Regions from separate parts of the Lactobacillus sp. ESL0259 genome, predicted to be linked through region 2. Evidence: predicted binding sites of a transcription regulator. Region 2 holds the regulator's gene; the other holds the start of a gene.
The links. The regulator HrcA, encoded in region 2, represses chaperone genes, less so after heat shock. The targets are predictions, from matches to a motif close to TTAGCACTCNNNNNNNNNGAGTGCTAA.

Region 1 (8,834 bases), on a different contig from region 2:
CGGCTGCACCTGTACACGACCTAGTTGCAATGGAGTATGCAATTTGGCCAGAATTTTTTGAGGCCGTTCCAGCCAACATTAAAGTTAATACTAATCACGGAGATGCATATGGGCAAACGTATATTGCTAAGGGAAAAGACGAGAATAAAGCAGCCCATAATGTACTAATTAAAAAAATGACTAAAAAGCTATTTTTTGCTCTTTTGCAAAAAGGTTTGCAGTTTTTGGACCAAAAATTAGTCAATTGAAATTAAAAGCAGTCAATTTTATTACATAATTGTTTTTAAATAGACAAAAAGACGAAATTCTATTGTGAATTTCGTCTTTTTTATTAGGTATAAATTAATTTAAGCGAGTGAATCCCAAGCTGGCAAATCAGTAATTGGACCTTCTGCTATAGCTACTTGCTCTGGTGTCAGGTACTTCTTGTGGACAACAACTTCGTAAACATAATCTTTAAACCAGTCGTTGTTCATAACAAAGAATCCTTTGTCGCCATTCTTTTCGCCCCAGGAGTTTTCAACCTTCCATTGGCGAACATGTCCACCGTCTTCATCTACACCAACTAAAGTCATTGCGTGAGTAGAAGCGCCTGCACCAGTGCGCAAACGATCAGCCTTGGACATCTTAAGGTCTACGCCAAAGAGTTCGCTTAGTTGATACAAATCACTGTCAAGATAGCCCTTCTTACGGTCGCTTTGTTCACCAACATCATTCCCAAACCAAACTGCTTCGCCGTCTTTTAACTGGTTAACAGCTGCAGTTTCCAAGTATTCCATTGGCACGTTTAAGAATTTGATGCGGTATGACCCCTCAACGTTATCTTCAAAAGGTAGACCGTATAATTTATCATATTCATGGTCTGGAGCGTTAGACAGTACGACATAGTCATTAAAATCAACGTCATCCATGTATTTATGCAAAAATTCCAGTGGAGTTAAATCTTTATCCAGGTGATATTTCTTATCGTCATCACGATATTCCAAATCAAATTTCTTAGGTGGTTCACCGACTGCAATTGCGGTCATCTGGTAAACTTCACTTAAGAATTGCTTACGGGCTTTTTCGATCTCATCATCTTTACCGGCCTGTTTTAACTTACGCAAGACCAGAGCATCCTTCTTCAACTTATCACCCAAAGCTTTGGCAAAGCCGTTAGTATTATTGGTATTAAAACTTTCAGGCATTGCATAAGAAGGAACGACACCATATTTTTCAATTAAAGCGGCACCCATGTGGAATTGGCCACCATCTTCGCCTGCACCATCTAGGTGGGCTTTAACAGTACGTGAATCGAGTGGTTCGTCTGCTGTGTCTAAGATATTGTCATAAAAAATATTTGCCCGTTCAATTTTATCCCAGAAGAAGTTGTAGCTTTGTGAGAAAGTGAAATTCTTGCAGTGATATTTTTTACCAAAATTGTGGCGTAAGATGTTTAAAGTAGCAAATTCCCAGCAGCGACCTGATTGACGTTGATTAGTAACATTTTCTGTGTCAAGTTCAGTTGAAAATACACGGGTCAATTCACCTTGAACGCGTTCATTGTAAGCAGCTGTTAAAACACCACTTTTTTGAGCTGCTCGAGCAACAACTTGATTTTGTGGTTTTTCATTAAAGTTTGCGGCAAATTCTTCCAACTCTTGGACAGTTAATTTATGAGCCATAAAATAAATTCTCCTTTTTTAATCTATTTTTAAATTACTATATATTTTAAGCTAAAATAAAAGCGAGTTCAATAGCTGAACTCGCTTTAGAGAATTGTATTAGTAATTTATTTAAAACTTATGCAATGTGGTAATAAGTTAATCAATTTGGATTGAGTTATCATTTGCACCGGCTTGCTGCTTTGGCAAGGTAATAGTCAATACACCGTTATCGTATTTGGCGTGAATGTCACTTGCAACTACATTTGGTAATCTGAAGCTGCGTGAAATGTGACCTTCGCTTCTTTCACGGTGGATAATACTGTTATCCTTAGAAGACATATCCTTAAATGATTTTCTTGAGCCGGATACGCTCAAAATACCATTATTATAATTTAGGTGAATTTTGTCCTTGTCCATTCCAGGCATATCAACTTTGATCACATATTCTTTGTCGTTTTCAACAACATCTGATTGCATTAATTTTGCTACTTCGTTATCGTCAAAAAATTTTCTCGGAAGATCAAACCAATCGTTCATCGCATCAAATAGGTCATTGTGCCGATTCATCATATCATTTGCCATAGTAAAAAACTTCCTTTCGAAATTTATATATTTGTATCAGAAGACTTTCATTTCTTCCTTACAATTATTATTATAGTATGCAGATTAATAAAAAGGAAATAATTAGCACTATTATTTTTAGAGTGCTAAATAATTATAATTTATAGCTTTAAATTGGTATTTATAGCTTGTGGATAATATTTTTAAGAACATAATTAGGAGAGAATATTTTGGTTTATTATCAAAAAATGACGCCCAAGGGTTACCAAAAAATTAAAGATGAAATAGCCAGTTTAAAAAAGGATAGGCCCAGAAGAATTAAAATTTTACAGGAAGCCCGCTCTTTAGGCGACTTATCGGAAAATACCGAATATACGGAGGCCAAACGTGATTTAGGTCATCTTCAAAGTCGTCTGCGTTATCTGGAAAAGCAGTTGAAATATGCCGAAATTATTGAGAAGAAGGATGACGGCAAAGTAGATTTAGGCAAGACGGTCACATTAAAATTTGCTGACGACCCAGAAACTGAAACATACCAGGTTGTCGGCCGTATGGAAGCTGATATTGGAGCAGGAAAAGTTGCGTTTGACTCACCTCTGGGTCAAGCAATTATGAAAAAAGAAGCTGGTCAAACTGTAAGTGTTGCAGCACCTGCCGGTGAGTATCAAGTTACTATTGCAAAAATCGAATAAATTTTTGCTTGATTATTCGAACTTGTGTTTGTATAATTTATTTTAGCGAACGTAAGTTTGCAATAGGAAGTGAAAGCAATGTATGATTACCGTTATGAACCACACCGGTTAATTTTTATGATTGATAACAAATCATTCTTTGCTAGTTGTGAGGCACTTCAATTAGGTCTAAACCCAATGAAAGCTGTGTTGGCAGTAGTTTCGCATCAGCCGCATACAAATTACGGCTCGGGGCTAATTATGGCGGCTTCACCATTAGCGAAAAAGAAATATGGGTTGACTAACGTCATGCGGGTACGTGATTTACCCACCAAAAAAGAAGCGCCGGATTTGATTTTAGTAGAACCTCATATGAATTTATATATCAAGCGCAGCATGCAGGTATTGGCAATTTTTCAAAAGTATGCTGCTGATGAGGATATCCATGTTTATTCTATTGATGAAAGCATGATTGATATGACTAAGTCATGGCGTTTGTTTGGCAACGATCCGTATCTGGTAGCACGCAAAATTCAGGTAGAAATCAAATCAAAAATTGGACTTTACACTACTTGCGGAATAGGAGAAAATCCATTGCTAGCCAAATTAGCCATGGATATTTCTGCTAAACATCGTTGTTCAATGATTGATTATTGGCATTATATTGATGTACCTGATACTATTTGGCAAATTAAAGATCTGGAAGATGTTTGGGGGATTGGCAAAAGAATAGCTGTCCGTTTGCGTCGGTTACATATTAATAATATGTATGAATTGGCACATACTGATCCAGCAATCTTAAAAAAAGAATTTGGCGTGATTGGTGACCAGTTATTTGCAATCAGCTGGGGGGTGGATCGCAGCATTATTAGCGAAAAATATTTTCCCATAATGAAAAATTACGGCAATTCACAGATTTTAAACCGTGACTATACAGATCAGCGGGAGATTGAGATAGTCATACGTGAAATTGGCGAGCAGGTAGGTGCCAGAATACGGGCACACCGCTTGCAAGCTGGCTGCATTAGTTTATTTGTCGGCTTTTCCAGGTATGAACAAGATGGCAGGCGCAAGGGCTTTAATGTGCAGCAAAAAATTTGTCCGACCAATGATAATGACTTGTTAGTGCAAGAAGTACTGGCACTTTTTCGTAAAAATTGGCATGGCGAAACAGTCCGTGCTTTAGGGGTTAACTGCAGTCGTTTAGAGCCGGATACCTGCCAGCAATTGACCTTCTTTGTTCCAGCTTCTGAGCAGATAAAAAAACGGACTATAAATATAACTATTGATAGAATCAGAAAGAAATATGGCTTTACCAGTTTGGTCAAGGCATCGAGTTTGGCTAAAGGTGCAACAGCAATCAGGCGTAGCAGTTTAGTTGGCGGGCATAATGGCGGAAATGCATATGAATGATTTTGATAAAATTGTCACAGACTTTTTTAAAAACTATCAAGATCGCAAAATGAAAAAGTGGCAAGGCTTCTTTTTAAGCGATCATACAATGGCAATTAATAAAGATAAGCAAAAGCGCAGCGTGAAGCATCCCGCTAAACAAACTATGAGTATGGAAGAAATAAGCCTGCAACTCCTTAAGGCGTATGGTAATCACCGCATGGTTCACCTGCAAGTTAAGGTCATGAACAGCGATGATCAGCTGCCCGCAGATATTGTCGGTTTTGTCAGTGGCTATAGTGAAGATGGTATTATTGTTGCTGGTCAAAAAATTGCGCTAGAAGATATCAACAATATCAGTGTCGATTGAGAAAAATTTTCTTGATATTTTATATAGATTGCTTTTTTTGCTATAATATGAAATTTGTAAGGTACATAATAGTATAGAGGTAATTTTTGTGAATACACCAGCATCGAGGCAAGGCAACATTATACGCTATTTTGTTTATTTTATTAGCTATTTGATGGTTGTCGGCGTGATTAAGCTAGTTACTGCTAATTCACCGATTCATATTTGGGATTTAATCTTATTTGCAACTATCTCGCTGATGGTTTCATTGTTTTTTATTTATCGTTTTAATAGAGAACAGCGCTTTTTTGACCGTAGTTTTGGGGGCTCCTGGCTGAACAATTTTGGTTTAATAATTGGTTTGACTGCTGTGGTAACGGCATTACGTATTAGTGTTTCCTGGCTCCAATCCTACGGCAGATTAAAATTATATAATTTTCAAATTGCTTATTTACACCATGAAGCAAGTTTAACCTACTGGTTTTTACTAGCTGCAATAGGGATAGTTTTGCCAATACTGCAAGAATTTTTAATTACTGGATTTTTGTTTAATTATGCGTTTAGAAGTAACACTGTCTTAACAGCAATTCTGGGCATACTTACTTCTGGTATCTTGTTCAGCTTACTTAATTGGCAAAATTCACTGTTACTATTAGTAGTTAACGTTGTACTCGGTGGGCTTTTTGCCTGGTCTTACCTTTATACTCAAACTTTATGGATGCCAATTTATTTAGCGGTGCTAAATGGCATTATCTTAATAATTATGACTTAAAATAGAAGCTTAGCACATGAAATAATTCCCTAAATTTTGTCCGAAATTTGGGGAATTTTTTTGGTTTTAATTATCTGCGTAGAGTAAAAAGGCAATGACTTTTGAAGCCATTGCCTTTTAATTAAGCGGATAGCGTGAATCGAACCCGCATCTTCAGCTTGGGAAGCTAACATTTTACCATTAAACTATACCCGCATTACTCAAACAGTTTACCATGTTTCGCTTGCGAAACCAAGTTTTGTTTTTAATTTTTAAAAACTAGCTAGATAAAAAAACATATCTAAATCTAATAGTATTTTAGCGTGTTTTAGCTTTATTTGCGTAATAATAAGTGATAGAAAAATTTAAGAGTAATTACTTTCTATGGGGCATTTTGACAGAATCAAGCTCCAACTGATTGCGATCAACTAATGATGAGAAGTTTTGAAACAGCCATTGGCGCAATTCATCTGCTTGAATAACTAGGGGCATACGGTCATGAATTGGGGCATAAGACGCGTTAGGTTTAGTAGTAACCATTGAAAAATGATCTTTTTGATAGATTCCGGCTATTAATGTCAGTGCGGCATTCGCATTTTTAAAACTGAAGCGTTCGTGATAATGATGGTTATTTTCACCCAGATAGGTTTCATGACCGGATTCAAAAAATTGCTTGGCGATTATAATGCAGCGAGATTTGGCAAAAGAAGAATCCCACATTGATCTTTTTTCTTCAAAGAAGCGTTCAACCCGGGCATTAAAAACCACTTGTTTGTGGTCGAATGGACTGGGATAACCCCAGGATTTAGGCAGTAACTGTAATTGCTTATCCGAATATACTAGTACAGGAGCAATTCCTTGTGGGAAAATGTTCTGGTTTTGGGGTAAGTTACTTGCTGGTTCTACTAAAGGCAAGTTTAAGTCGTTTGCTAAGTATTTTTTAATTTCGGCTAAACTTGGCAGTTGAAATTGATTGCACATTTTTTCCTCCGTGTTTAATCATTGCTTGATTTTTGGTAGAATTATTATAAATTATTATATTAAAAAGATTTTAATTATTTAAGGAAGGAAAACTAAATTGAAAAAGAAAATTATCCTGACAGGTGATCGACCAACGGGAAAGTTGCATGTGGGTCATTACATTGGTTCATTAAAGAATAGGGTAAAATTGCAAAATTCGGGTGAATATCACCCATTTATCATGATTGCTGATACCCAGGCTTTAACTGATAATGCCCGTAATCCTGAAAAGATTCAAAAAAGTTTAATTCAAGTAGCACTGGACTATTTGGCAGTAGGGATAGATCCTGAAATTTCTACAGTTTTCGTTCAATCTCAAATACCTGCTTTGTTTGAATTAACAGCTTATTACATGGACTTAGTCACAGTCAGCCGCTTGGAGCGTAATCCGACTGTTAAAGCTGAGATCAAGCAAAAAGGTTTTAACGATTCCATTCCCGTGGGTTTCTTAAATTATCCAGTATCACAGGCAGCTGATATCACAGCCTTTAAGGCAACTTTGGTACCCGTTGGAGATGACCAGGAGCCCATGCTAGAACAAGCACGTGAAATTGTGCGGACCTTTAATCGTGTCTATAACTGCAATGTCTTAGTAGAACCTAAAGGCTACTTCCCGGAAAAAGGTGAGGGACGCTTGCCGGGTCTAGATGGTAATGCCAAAATGTCCAAATCCTTAAATAATGCTATTTATTTGTCTGATGACGCCAAGACCGTTGAACAAAAAGTAATGTCAATGTATACTGATCCCCAGCACATCCATGTTGAAGATCCAGGCAAAGTAGAGGGTAATACTGTCTTTACCTACCTTGACATTTTTGATCCTGACAAGAATAAGGTAGCGCAATTAAAGGCAGATTACCAAAAAGGCGGCTTGGGTGACGTTAAAATTAAGCGTTACTTAAATACGGTGTTGGAAAAAGAACTGGCTCCAATACGTGAGCGGCGCGCTCAATATGAACAGAATACATCTATTGTTTATGATATGCTGATTGAGGGCTCTAAAAAAGCAAACGAAGTAGCTGATCAAACCTTACAAGAGGTACGAGACGCAATCGGTTTGAATTATTTCAAGAGGTAAAAAAATGCGTAAGCGAATTCCCTGGAAACAGTACTTTATGATGCAGGCCTTAGTGATTGCCCAGCGTTCAACATGTGACCGGGCTTTGGTTGGTAGTGTTTTAGTAAAAAAGAATCGTATTATTGGAACCGGTTATAACGGTTCTGTTACGGGTCAGCCTCATTGCGATGATGTAGGTCATCAATTAGTTGACGGTCACTGCGTGCGGACAATTCATTCAGAAATGAATTCACTTATTCAGTGTGCACGTAACGGTGTTTCAACCGATGATACTGAAATTTATGTTACGCACTTTCCCTGTTATAATTGTGCTAAAGCTTTAGTGCAGGCTGGAGTTAAAAAAATCAATTATTATTTTGATTACAATGACAGTCCGCTGGCGATTAAACTTTTTAAAGACTGTGGGGTTCCTTATGAACAAATTAAAATCGATCGGCAATATGTGGAGCAATTGGCCCATAAACTGGAAGATGCTGAAAACTAAATTAGCGTTATTTACGGCTTTAGTCGGTATTTTTCTGACGCTGACGGGCTTTGCAAGTCCTAACATTAAAGATAATAGTAATTTGCTTGAACGTGAAACCAGTAAATTGATTTTAGCCAAAAATGACCGTTATTTTCAAACCAGTGAACAACCACAAATCATTGTCAAAACGGTGAACCGGGTCGACCACTTAACACCCGCCAAATTAAATAAATATAAACGGACAGTTTTTATCGTTGTAGGTACTAAAAACAAGAAGCGTAACGTGCAGATATATTCCAGTAAAGATCTTCACAGTGCGTTTTCTGCTGATGTCCGGACAAATATAATTCGGTCTCAATCTGACAAATTGCGTAGTAACAATAAAAAGAAATTTAATGAAGGATTACGCTTTGTTTTTAGGGCATGTGCCACTACCATTGATCAGCGTTACCAATATTCACTTGATAAATATGACTTGTCCAGTGATGAACGTGCGCAACTTTCCCACCCTCATAGGCTGGCTTTACCTATCGCTTTAGCCTTGGCACTAGTAATCAGCGGCTTAGTTTACTTTTTTAAAAATAATTTGAACATAAAAAGGTAAAAATGTTGACTTTATCATGTGTTATGTATTAAACTCACAGTGCAAATTAAATAAGAACAAATAAACTGTTAGGTGAGACTCCTACGTGAACAAATGCTATCGCCCGGAAACATCCAGAGATGCCAACGGGTCAAATAGTTTTCGTCGATATAAGGCGCAAACCAGATAGCTAGCAGCACAAGCTTACGTCACGTAGTGTTAAAACTGAACGATGAGTATAATATACCTGTTGAAAAGGGGACGCCAAGCGGTTAGCTAGGTGGCTCCTTTTTTAGTTTGTTTGAATTAGTTGTGTG
Region 2 (8,834 bases):
CGCAAAAAGCAATTGGTACTGTTATTGAAGCCAGACTTTCTCGTGGACGTGGTCCTGTTGCCGACCTTTTGGTTCAACAAGGAACACTAAAAGTTGGCGATCCAATTGTAGTTGGGAACCGCTTTGGTAGAGTTCGTGTTATGACTAATGACCGCGGTCGTCAAGTCGAAAAGGCTACTCCATCAATGCCAGTAGAAATTACCGGATTAAATGATGTTCCAGAATCTGCTGATAAAATAGTAGTGTTCGATGATGAAAAGACGGCTAGAAGTGTTGGTGAACAAAGAGCGCAACAAGCTTTGCAACAATCTCGTGAAAATGTTCAACATGTTACTCTTGATAACCTGTTTGACACAATGAAAAAAGAAAACATGAAGGAAGTAAATGTTGTCTTAAAAGCGGATGTTCAAGGTTCTGTAGAGGCTTTACAGCAGTCACTTGAAAAGATAGAAGTTGAAGGTGTGCGTGTAAACATCATTCATGCTGGAGTTGGTGCTGTAAATGAATCAGATGTTACCTTGGCTGGCGCTTCGAATGCATTCATAATTGGCTTTAATGTTCGTCCAACAGCTACCGCAAAGTCACAAGCTGAAACAGATGGTGTAGATATTCGTCTGTATAGCATCATATACAAGGCTATTGACGATGTTAAAGCAGCGATGAAGGGTATGCTTGAACCAACTTATGAAGATAAGGTTGTGGGCAATTTGACTGTACGGGAAACTTGGAAGGTTTCAAAGATAGGAACAATTGCTGGTGCCTTTGTCGATTCTGGTTATGTTTCAAAAGATTCTGAAATCAATTTGATTCGTGACGGTGTTGTAATATATACTGGAAAAGTGGCATCACTTAAAAGATTTAAAGATGATGCTAAAATGGTTAAACAAGGGTTTGACTGTGGTTTAACAATTGAGGGCTACAATGATATCAAAATTGGTGATGAAATGGAAGCCGTTGAAAAGCAAGAAGTCAAACCAGAGTAATTAACTGGGAGGAAAGTATGAAACACAGAATTGGTCGTGTTGAAGGAGAAATCCTCCGTGAATTAACGAAAATTTTGCGCAAAAATATTCGTGATCCACGTGTTAATGACGTTACTATTACAGCAGTTGAATGCACTAATGATCTCTCGTATGCTACTGTTTACTACAGTATTCTTTCAGAAGATGCTAAAAAGGAAGAAGAGGCTGCAGCTGGTTTAAATAAGGCAAAGGGCATGATGCGGCATTTGTTGGGTCAAGTCTTAACTGTCTACAAAGTTCCTGAATTAATATTTAAACGAGATAATTCAGTTAAATACGGTAGCAAAATTGATCGGTTAATTGCTGAAGTTAAAAAGCAGGATGAAAATCGAAATAATTAATAAAAGCGCTGTTAGGCGCTTTTTTCATGGTTAAGGTACGGGAAAAATGTTAAATGGTATATTGGTGATAGACAAAGAAAAAGGCATGACGAGTGCTGATGTTGTCTATCAATTACGCAAAGTCTTGCACATTAAGAAAATAGGTCATGCTGGTACTCTTGATCCTGATGTTACAGGTGTTTTACCAGTCGCAATAGGACAGGCTACTAAATTAATTGAGTTAATGCATACTCAAAATAAAAGATATATCGGCCAGGGAATACTTGGTTTTGCCACCGATAGTTGCGATATTAGCGGCAAAATAACAGCTAGCAAAAAGATCACGAATAAAGTCAAATCAACTGAGATAAAAGATGCAATGCAAGAATTTGTGGGACAAATTGAACAGGTGCCGCCGATCTATTCTGCTGTGAGGGTTAACGGTAGGCATTTATATGAATATGCACGAGCTGGCATTGAGGTAGAACGACCTAAAAGGCAAGTTAAAATTTTTGCTTATAATCTTGTAAATGAACCTATCTTTGATAAAGAAAAAGGTCAAGAAATGTTTGACTTTGAAATCGAATGTAGTAAAGGAACCTACGTTCGATCTTTAATAAATGATTTAGGTACCCAACTGAAAATACCAGCAGTAATGAAAAGTTTGCGCCGCATATCTAGTTCAGGTTTTGATATTAGTCAGTCTGTAAAACTTTCTGAAATTACCGAAGATCCTAAATTAATTGATCAAATTATTCAACCAATTGATTCTTTTTTTAGGAATTACGTGCAAATGGATCTTGATGATAAATTATGGTCTAAAGTTAAAAATGGTGCAGCTATTTCTTTGAAAACGAATGCAAAAAAGGTGGCATTACGTTACAATAATAAAGTTAAGGCAATATATCGCAAAGATGGTACCATTTATCGCCCTTATTTAATGCTTTTACAAAATGAATAGGTGAATGAAGGTCTTATTATGGAAATTATCCATTTAACATACCCCTTTAAGGAAAACATAATTCCCCAAAATATTATTCTTGCTTTAGGTTTCTTCGATGGAGTTCATCGCGGACATCAAGAATTAATCAAAATTGCAAAAGAAAAGGCAACGCAAAAACATTTGCCACTAGTGGTAATGACGTTTGATCGTCATCCGAAAGAAGTCTATCAAAATAAAAAAGTTACTTACATAGATACGCTTGCAGAAAAAGCCTACAAGATGCAAAAACTCAAAGTTGATTATTTGCTGGTGATGCATTTTAATGAAGCATTTAGTAAACTTACGGCTCAGGAATTTGTTGATAATATAATAGTTAAATTACACGCAGACACTGTCGTAGCTGGTTTTGACTACACCTATGGTCCTAAAGATACTGCTAATATGAAAAATTTCCCTAAGTTTGCTAAGGGAAGGTTCAATATAATTAATGTCCCTAAGCAGTCTTATGATGGTCAAAAAATTGGTTCTACGGAAATCAAAAAAGCGATAACTAGCGGAAATATGGAATTAGCCGCTAAGTTGTTAGGCTTTCCCTATGTTATGTCAGGCTACGTAGGTCACGGTTTGCGCAATGGTCATAAACTCGGTTTTCCTACAGCTAATTTGGTTTGGACTGATGACAAGGCTGTTCCTAAAATTGGCGTATATGCGACTAAAACTAAGATTTGTGGTAAGTGGTATGACTCAATGACAAGTGTAGGCTATAATGTGACTATCAATCAAGGGAAAAAGCTTTATATTGAGTCAAACTTATTTGGCTTTGATCAGGAAGCCTATGATGAGGAAATGGTAATTAAATGGTATAAGTATACCCGTGGTGAAATTAAATTTGCCAATTTAAAAGAGCTAACACAACAAATGAGTCAAGACGAGGCTGAAATTAAAAATTATTTTGCTGCGATGAATTAATTAATGATACTGAAAAAACGATTGACGTTTTTAAGAAAAAAGTTAGCACTCAACTTGACATTCTGCTAAAAGCTAGTATCATATAAATTGTTAGCACCTAATCAGATTGAGTGCTAAAAGTGAGGGCGATATTTATGTTGACCGAACGTCAAGAATTAATTTTAAAAACAATTATCAATGATTTTACGCAGACACATGATCCTGTTGGGTCGAAAACTGTTATGAATCAACTGCCTATTAAGGTTTCAAGTGCTACTATTCGTAACGAAATGGCTGTTTTAGAAGATAAGGGTTTGATTGAGAAAACTCATTTGTCTAGTGGCCGCGTGCCTTCAACTGAAGGCTACCGCTACTATCTTGACAATTTAGTTGAACCTTTAAAAATTTCATCTTCTGTATACAAGCGAATCATTAGTCAGCTTGATCAACCGTTTCATCAGGTTAACGACATCGTTCAGGCAGCTGTCAAAATTTTATCGGATCTAACCAATTACACAGCATTTGCGGAAGGTCCTGAAAATAGTGAATTAACTATTACTGGTTTTCGTATCGTGCCATTGTTTAACAGACAGATTATGGCTGTCTTAGGAACTAGTGATGGTGACGTTCATGACCAGGTTTATACTTTACCTTATAATGTTAATGGTGATGAAATTGAACAGGCTGTGCGCATGATTAACGATCAGCTGGTGGGCAAAACTTTAGATCAAGTTACTCCAGACTATCTTAAAAAGACTTTGGGCAATAAACTTAAAGTTGCTCATGTCTCTGAACTGATTAATTTGGTCGAGGATGTTATTAACGATGCTGCCAGTGAGCAAACCTATGTTGATGGCCAGATTAACCTGCTTAACAACATTTCTCTGGACGATATTTCAAACTTAAGATCGCTCTATGAAATGATTGAGCATAATGATTTGATTTCCAGTATTTTGGACAATAGGCAAAATTTGAAAAGCGACAGGTATCCGGTTCGAGTTAGTTTAGGATCCGAATTATCAAATGATTTGTTAAAGGATTACAGTCTGCTTACGGCAGAGTACAGCGTTGGCTCTCATGGAAAGGGCATAATTGCTTTACTTGGCCCTGATAATATGCCGTATTCTCAGGTGATTGGATTACTCGAGTATTTCAGAAACGAACTATCTAAAAAATTACTTGATTATTATGGTAGATTCAAATAAAGGAGGTTAGCCGTGAGTAAAGAAGAAAATAATAGTAAAAACTCAAAAAAAGAGCCAAAAAAAGATGAGCATAAAAAGTCAAAGACAGAAGTAGAAAATTCTAAGACTAAGGCTAACGAAGAAAAGAAACCAGAGTCTTTGGAAAGTAAATTGCAGCGTAATTTGACTCAATTGCAAAAAGAAAAAGACGATCTGGAAGATAAGTATTTGCGCAGTCAAGCTGAGATGCAAAATATGCAAAATCGCTACAATAAAGAAAGAGCGCAGCTTATCAAATATGAGTCTCAATCCTTAGCTAAAGATGTTTTGCCAGCGATGGATAATTTAGAAAGAGCTTTAGCTACTAAAGTCGATGACGAAGCATCAAAACAGCTTAAAAAAGGTGTCCAGATGACACTTGATTCACTGGTTAAAGCGATGAAAGATCACGGTATCAGTGAAATTATAGCTGAAGGTGTCAAATTTGATCCCAATTTACACCAAGCTGTTCAAACCGTTGCAGCTGAAAATGATGATCAAAAAGATCATGTTGTACGAGTTTTACAAAAGGGATACTTGTACAAAGATCGTACTTTAAGACCAGCTATGGTTGTTGTAGCACAATAATTGAAAGGAAGCATATCAATGTCAAAAGTTATCGGAATTGACCTCGGAACTACTAACTCAGCAGTTGCCGTTTTGGAGGGTAAAGAACCCAAAATTATTACTAACCCAGAAGGAAATCGCACTACCCCTTCAGTAGTTGCTTTTAAAGATGGAGAAATCCAAGTTGGTGAAGTTGCCAAAAGACAAGCAATTACCAATCCCAATACTATTTCTTCTATTAAGCGTCATATGGGCGAAACTGATTACAAGGTCAAAATTGGTGATAAAGCTTATACACCACAGGAAATTTCAGCAATGATCTTGCAGTATATCAAGAAATTCTCTGAAGATTATTTGGGCGAGAAAGTAACCGATGCTGTTATTACTGTACCTGCATACTTTAATGACGCTCAGCGTCAAGCTACCAAGGATGCTGGTAAAATAGCTGGTTTAGATGTTAAGAGAATTATTAATGAACCTACTGCATCTTCACTTGCATATGGTTTGGACAAGGACGCAGAAGATGAAAAAGTCTTAGTTTACGACCTCGGCGGTGGTACTTTCGATGTTTCAGTTTTGCAATTAGGTGATGGTGTTTTCCAAGTACTGTCAACTAATGGTGACACGCACCTGGGTGGTGATGATTTTGATAACAAGATCATTGACTGGTTAGTTAACAACTTCAAAGATGAAAACGGAGTTGACTTAACTAAAGACAAGATGGCCATGCAGCGGTTAAAGGATGCTGCTGAAAAAGCCAAGAAGGACCTTTCTGGTGTATCTTCAACTCATATTTCGCTACCATTCATCTCTGCTGGTGAATCAGGTCCACTGCATTTGGAAGCTGATTTAACCCGGGCCAAGTTTGATGAGTTGACTGCTGATTTAGTTGAAAAGACTAAGATTCCATTTGATAATGCTTTAAGAGACGCTGAATTAAGTGTTAATGATATTGATAAGGTTATTTTGAATGGTGGTTCAACCCGTATTCCTGCTGTTCAAGATGCAGTTAAGAAGTGGTCAGGCAAAGACCCAGACCATTCAATTAACCCTGATGAAGCTGTTGCCTTAGGTGCTGCCATTCAAGGTGGGGTTATTTCCGGCGATGTCAAGGACGTTGTTTTACTTGATGTTACACCATTGTCTCTTGGAATTGAAACCATGGGTGGTGTCTTCACTAAGTTAATCGACAAAAACACGACAATTCCAACTTCTAAGAGTCAAATTTTCTCCACTGCTGCTGATAACCAGCCAGCTGTCGACGTTCATGTTTTACAAGGTGAACGGCCAATGGCAGCAGATGATAAGACTTTAGGTCGCTTCGAATTAACAGATATTCCTGCCGCACCACGTGGTGTACCACAAATTCAAGTTACTTTTGACATTGACAAAAACGGCATCGTAAATGTTTCTGCTAAGGATATGGGCACTGGTAAAGAACAAAAGATTACGATCAAGAGTTCATCCGGTTTGTCTGATGAAGAGATTAAGAAGATGCAAAAAGAAGCTGAAGAGCATGCTGAAGAGGATAAGAAGAAGAAAGAAGAAGTTGATTTACGCAATGAAGTTGACCAATTAATCTTCTCTACTGAAAAGACCTTGAAGGATGTTAAAGGTAACGATAAGATTTCTGAAGACGACACGAAGAAAGTTCAAGATGCACTCGATGCATTGAAGAAAGCGCAAAAAGACAACAACTTGGATGAAATGAAATCAAAGAAAGATGAATTAACCAAGGTTGCTCAAGATTTAGCCGTTAAGTTGTATCAAGCTAATGGTGGCCCACAAGGTGCTGCTGGTCAAGCAGGCCCGCAGGCTGGCCCTCAAGGACCACAACCTGGAAATGACAATCCAAATAACGGTTCAGCTAATGATGGTGAATTTCATAAAGTAGACCCAGACAAATAAAGGGTTTATAATTAAACAAGTTAGAAAGAACTGCCCTAAGAGTGGTTCTTTTATTTTGGAAAGTAGGGAGCTTGTTAAATGGCACAAGAAGATTATTATAGCGTTCTTGGCGTTGACCGGAATGCCAGTGATCAAGAAATTAATTCTGCTTACCGTAAATTAGCTAAGAAATATCATCCCGATTTAAATCATGAACCAGGGGCTGAAGAAAAATACAAAAAAGTCAATGAGGCCTATGAAGTCTTACACGACAAACAAAAGAAGGCTCAGTATGATCAGTTTGGTGCTGCTGGTGTCAATGGTCAGGGCGGATTTGGTGGTGCCGGTCAAGGTGGCTTTGGCGGCTTTGATGGTGATTTTGGCGGTTTCGGTGACATCTTTAACGACTTCTTTGGTGGCGGTGGTCAGACGCGTCAAGCCAATCCAACAGCGCCAACACGCGGTCAGGATTTAGACTATACCCTGTCGATTGATTTTATGGATGCAATTACCGGTAAAAAGACGCAGGTAAGTTACACACGCAGTGAAACTTGTTCAGCGTGTTCTGGAACTGGCGCCGAAAAGGGCACCCATCCAATTACCTGTGATAAATGCCATGGTAGTGGCTATATGACAGTAACCCAAAAATCAATGCTTGGGGTTGTACGCCGGCAAACAGTCTGTGATAAGTGTCAGGGACGCGGTGTAATTATTCAGCACCCATGTCAGACTTGTCATGGTAAAGGCACTGTTGATCGTAAAAATACGATTGAGGTTGATATTCCGGCAGGAATTGATAACGGTCAGCAGCTGCGCTATGAAGGCCAAGGTGAAGCTGGTAAAAACGGTGGTCCTTACGGTGATTTGTATATTAGTTATCGGGTTAAACCATCACGTGATTTTGAACGCCGGGGCAACACAATTTATACCACAGTGCCAATTTCTTTTGCTCAAGCTACTTTGGGTGATGAAATTAAGGTTAAAACTGTTCACGGGACGAGTGAGTTAAAAATTCCCGCTGGCACGCAGCCAAATAAGAAATTTACAATTAAAGGCCAAGGTGTTCCATATTTGCGTGGCAATGGTAATGGCGATCAGATCACAACAGTTCAAGTGCAGATTCCTGAAAAAATTAATGAACAGCAAAAACAAGCGCTCGTTGATTTTGTTAAAGCTGGTGGCGGGTCAATTACCCCGCAAGAAAAAGGCTTCTTTGAACGCTTGAAAGATAAATTGAAATAAAATTAATCCTAATGTTTGTATGTAAACATTGGGTTTTTTTATGCAAAAAAATACGTGTAAATTATATGTTTTCATTTTATTCATTAATATTAGTGAATAAAATTGAATGGAAGCGCTTAAAAATAGGTGATAGCATTTAAATAGAGGTGAAATTCATGGAAACAATGTTAGAAGTTATTAAAAGCATTCCAAATCTTATAAATATGCAAATAGATAAATCTGAAATAATGAAGGAGCGATTTAAAGAAATTAAATTTGATACTATTGTAGTGGTTGCATCCGGTTCTTCATATAATGCAGCGTTTGCCGCGAAAGTATTTTCTGAAGAAAATTTGGGATTAAAAATAGAGATATATTATCCTAATTATTTTTACAATCATGTTTTGCCGCAAAATATAAACAAGAAAAATTTATATGTATTTATATCACAAACGGGAAAGACTAAAACTGTATTAGAAACCATTAAAGTTATTAAGAAATTAGGGGGAATGACATTAGCATTAACCGAATCAAAGTTAGCACCTATTGCAAAATCGGCTAAGTATTCATTTGAAATAGGTAGTAACAATGAACCATATGTTTTTAGAACTTCTGGATATACCTTATCAGTTGTAACTATGCTAATGCTTTTACTGCAAATTGCCGAAAACAATAAGGTTATTAGCGAAAAGGAGCATCAGAA

Region 1: the regulator HrcA is predicted to act here: its motif matches at 2,331-2,357, upstream of F5ESL0259_RS07125 (Hsp20/alpha crystallin family protein).

The regions. Positions count from the first base shown of each region.
Region 1 is NZ_REHP01000009.1:239,286-248,119, reverse strand. Features, by position in the region: gene F5ESL0259_RS07135 (nucleoside hydrolase) at 1-248, shown strand, start outside; gene F5ESL0259_RS07130 (C1 family peptidase) at 348-1,664, opposite strand; gene F5ESL0259_RS07125 (Hsp20/alpha crystallin family protein) at 1,803-2,228, opposite strand; gene greA (transcription elongation factor GreA) at 2,438-2,899, shown strand; gene F5ESL0259_RS07115 (Y-family DNA polymerase) at 2,978-4,291, shown strand; gene F5ESL0259_RS07110 (hypothetical protein) at 4,269-4,640, shown strand; gene F5ESL0259_RS07105 (type II CAAX prenyl endopeptidase Rce1 family protein) at 4,729-5,391, shown strand; tRNA gene F5ESL0259_RS07100 (tRNA-Gly) at 5,516-5,586, opposite strand; gene F5ESL0259_RS07095 (SOS response-associated peptidase family protein) at 5,746-6,351, opposite strand; gene trpS (tryptophan--tRNA ligase) at 6,449-7,468, shown strand; gene F5ESL0259_RS07085 (deaminase) at 7,473-7,952, shown strand; gene F5ESL0259_RS07080 (TPM domain-containing protein) at 7,939-8,538, shown strand; M-box (ykoK) riboswitch at 8,596-8,762, shown strand.
Region 2 is NZ_REHP01000006.1:205,498-214,331, reverse strand. Features, by position in the region: gene infB (translation initiation factor IF-2) at 1-983, shown strand, start outside; gene F5ESL0259_RS04870 (ribosome-binding factor A) at 1,001-1,363, shown strand; gene truB (tRNA pseudouridine(55) synthase TruB) at 1,410-2,303, shown strand; gene ribF (riboflavin biosynthesis protein RibF) at 2,322-3,254, shown strand; gene hrcA (heat-inducible transcriptional repressor HrcA) at 3,389-4,438, shown strand; gene grpE (nucleotide exchange factor GrpE) at 4,451-5,044, shown strand; gene dnaK (molecular chaperone DnaK) at 5,063-6,931, shown strand; gene dnaJ (molecular chaperone DnaJ) at 7,010-8,152, shown strand; gene F5ESL0259_RS04835 (SIS domain-containing protein) at 8,308-8,834, shown strand, end outside.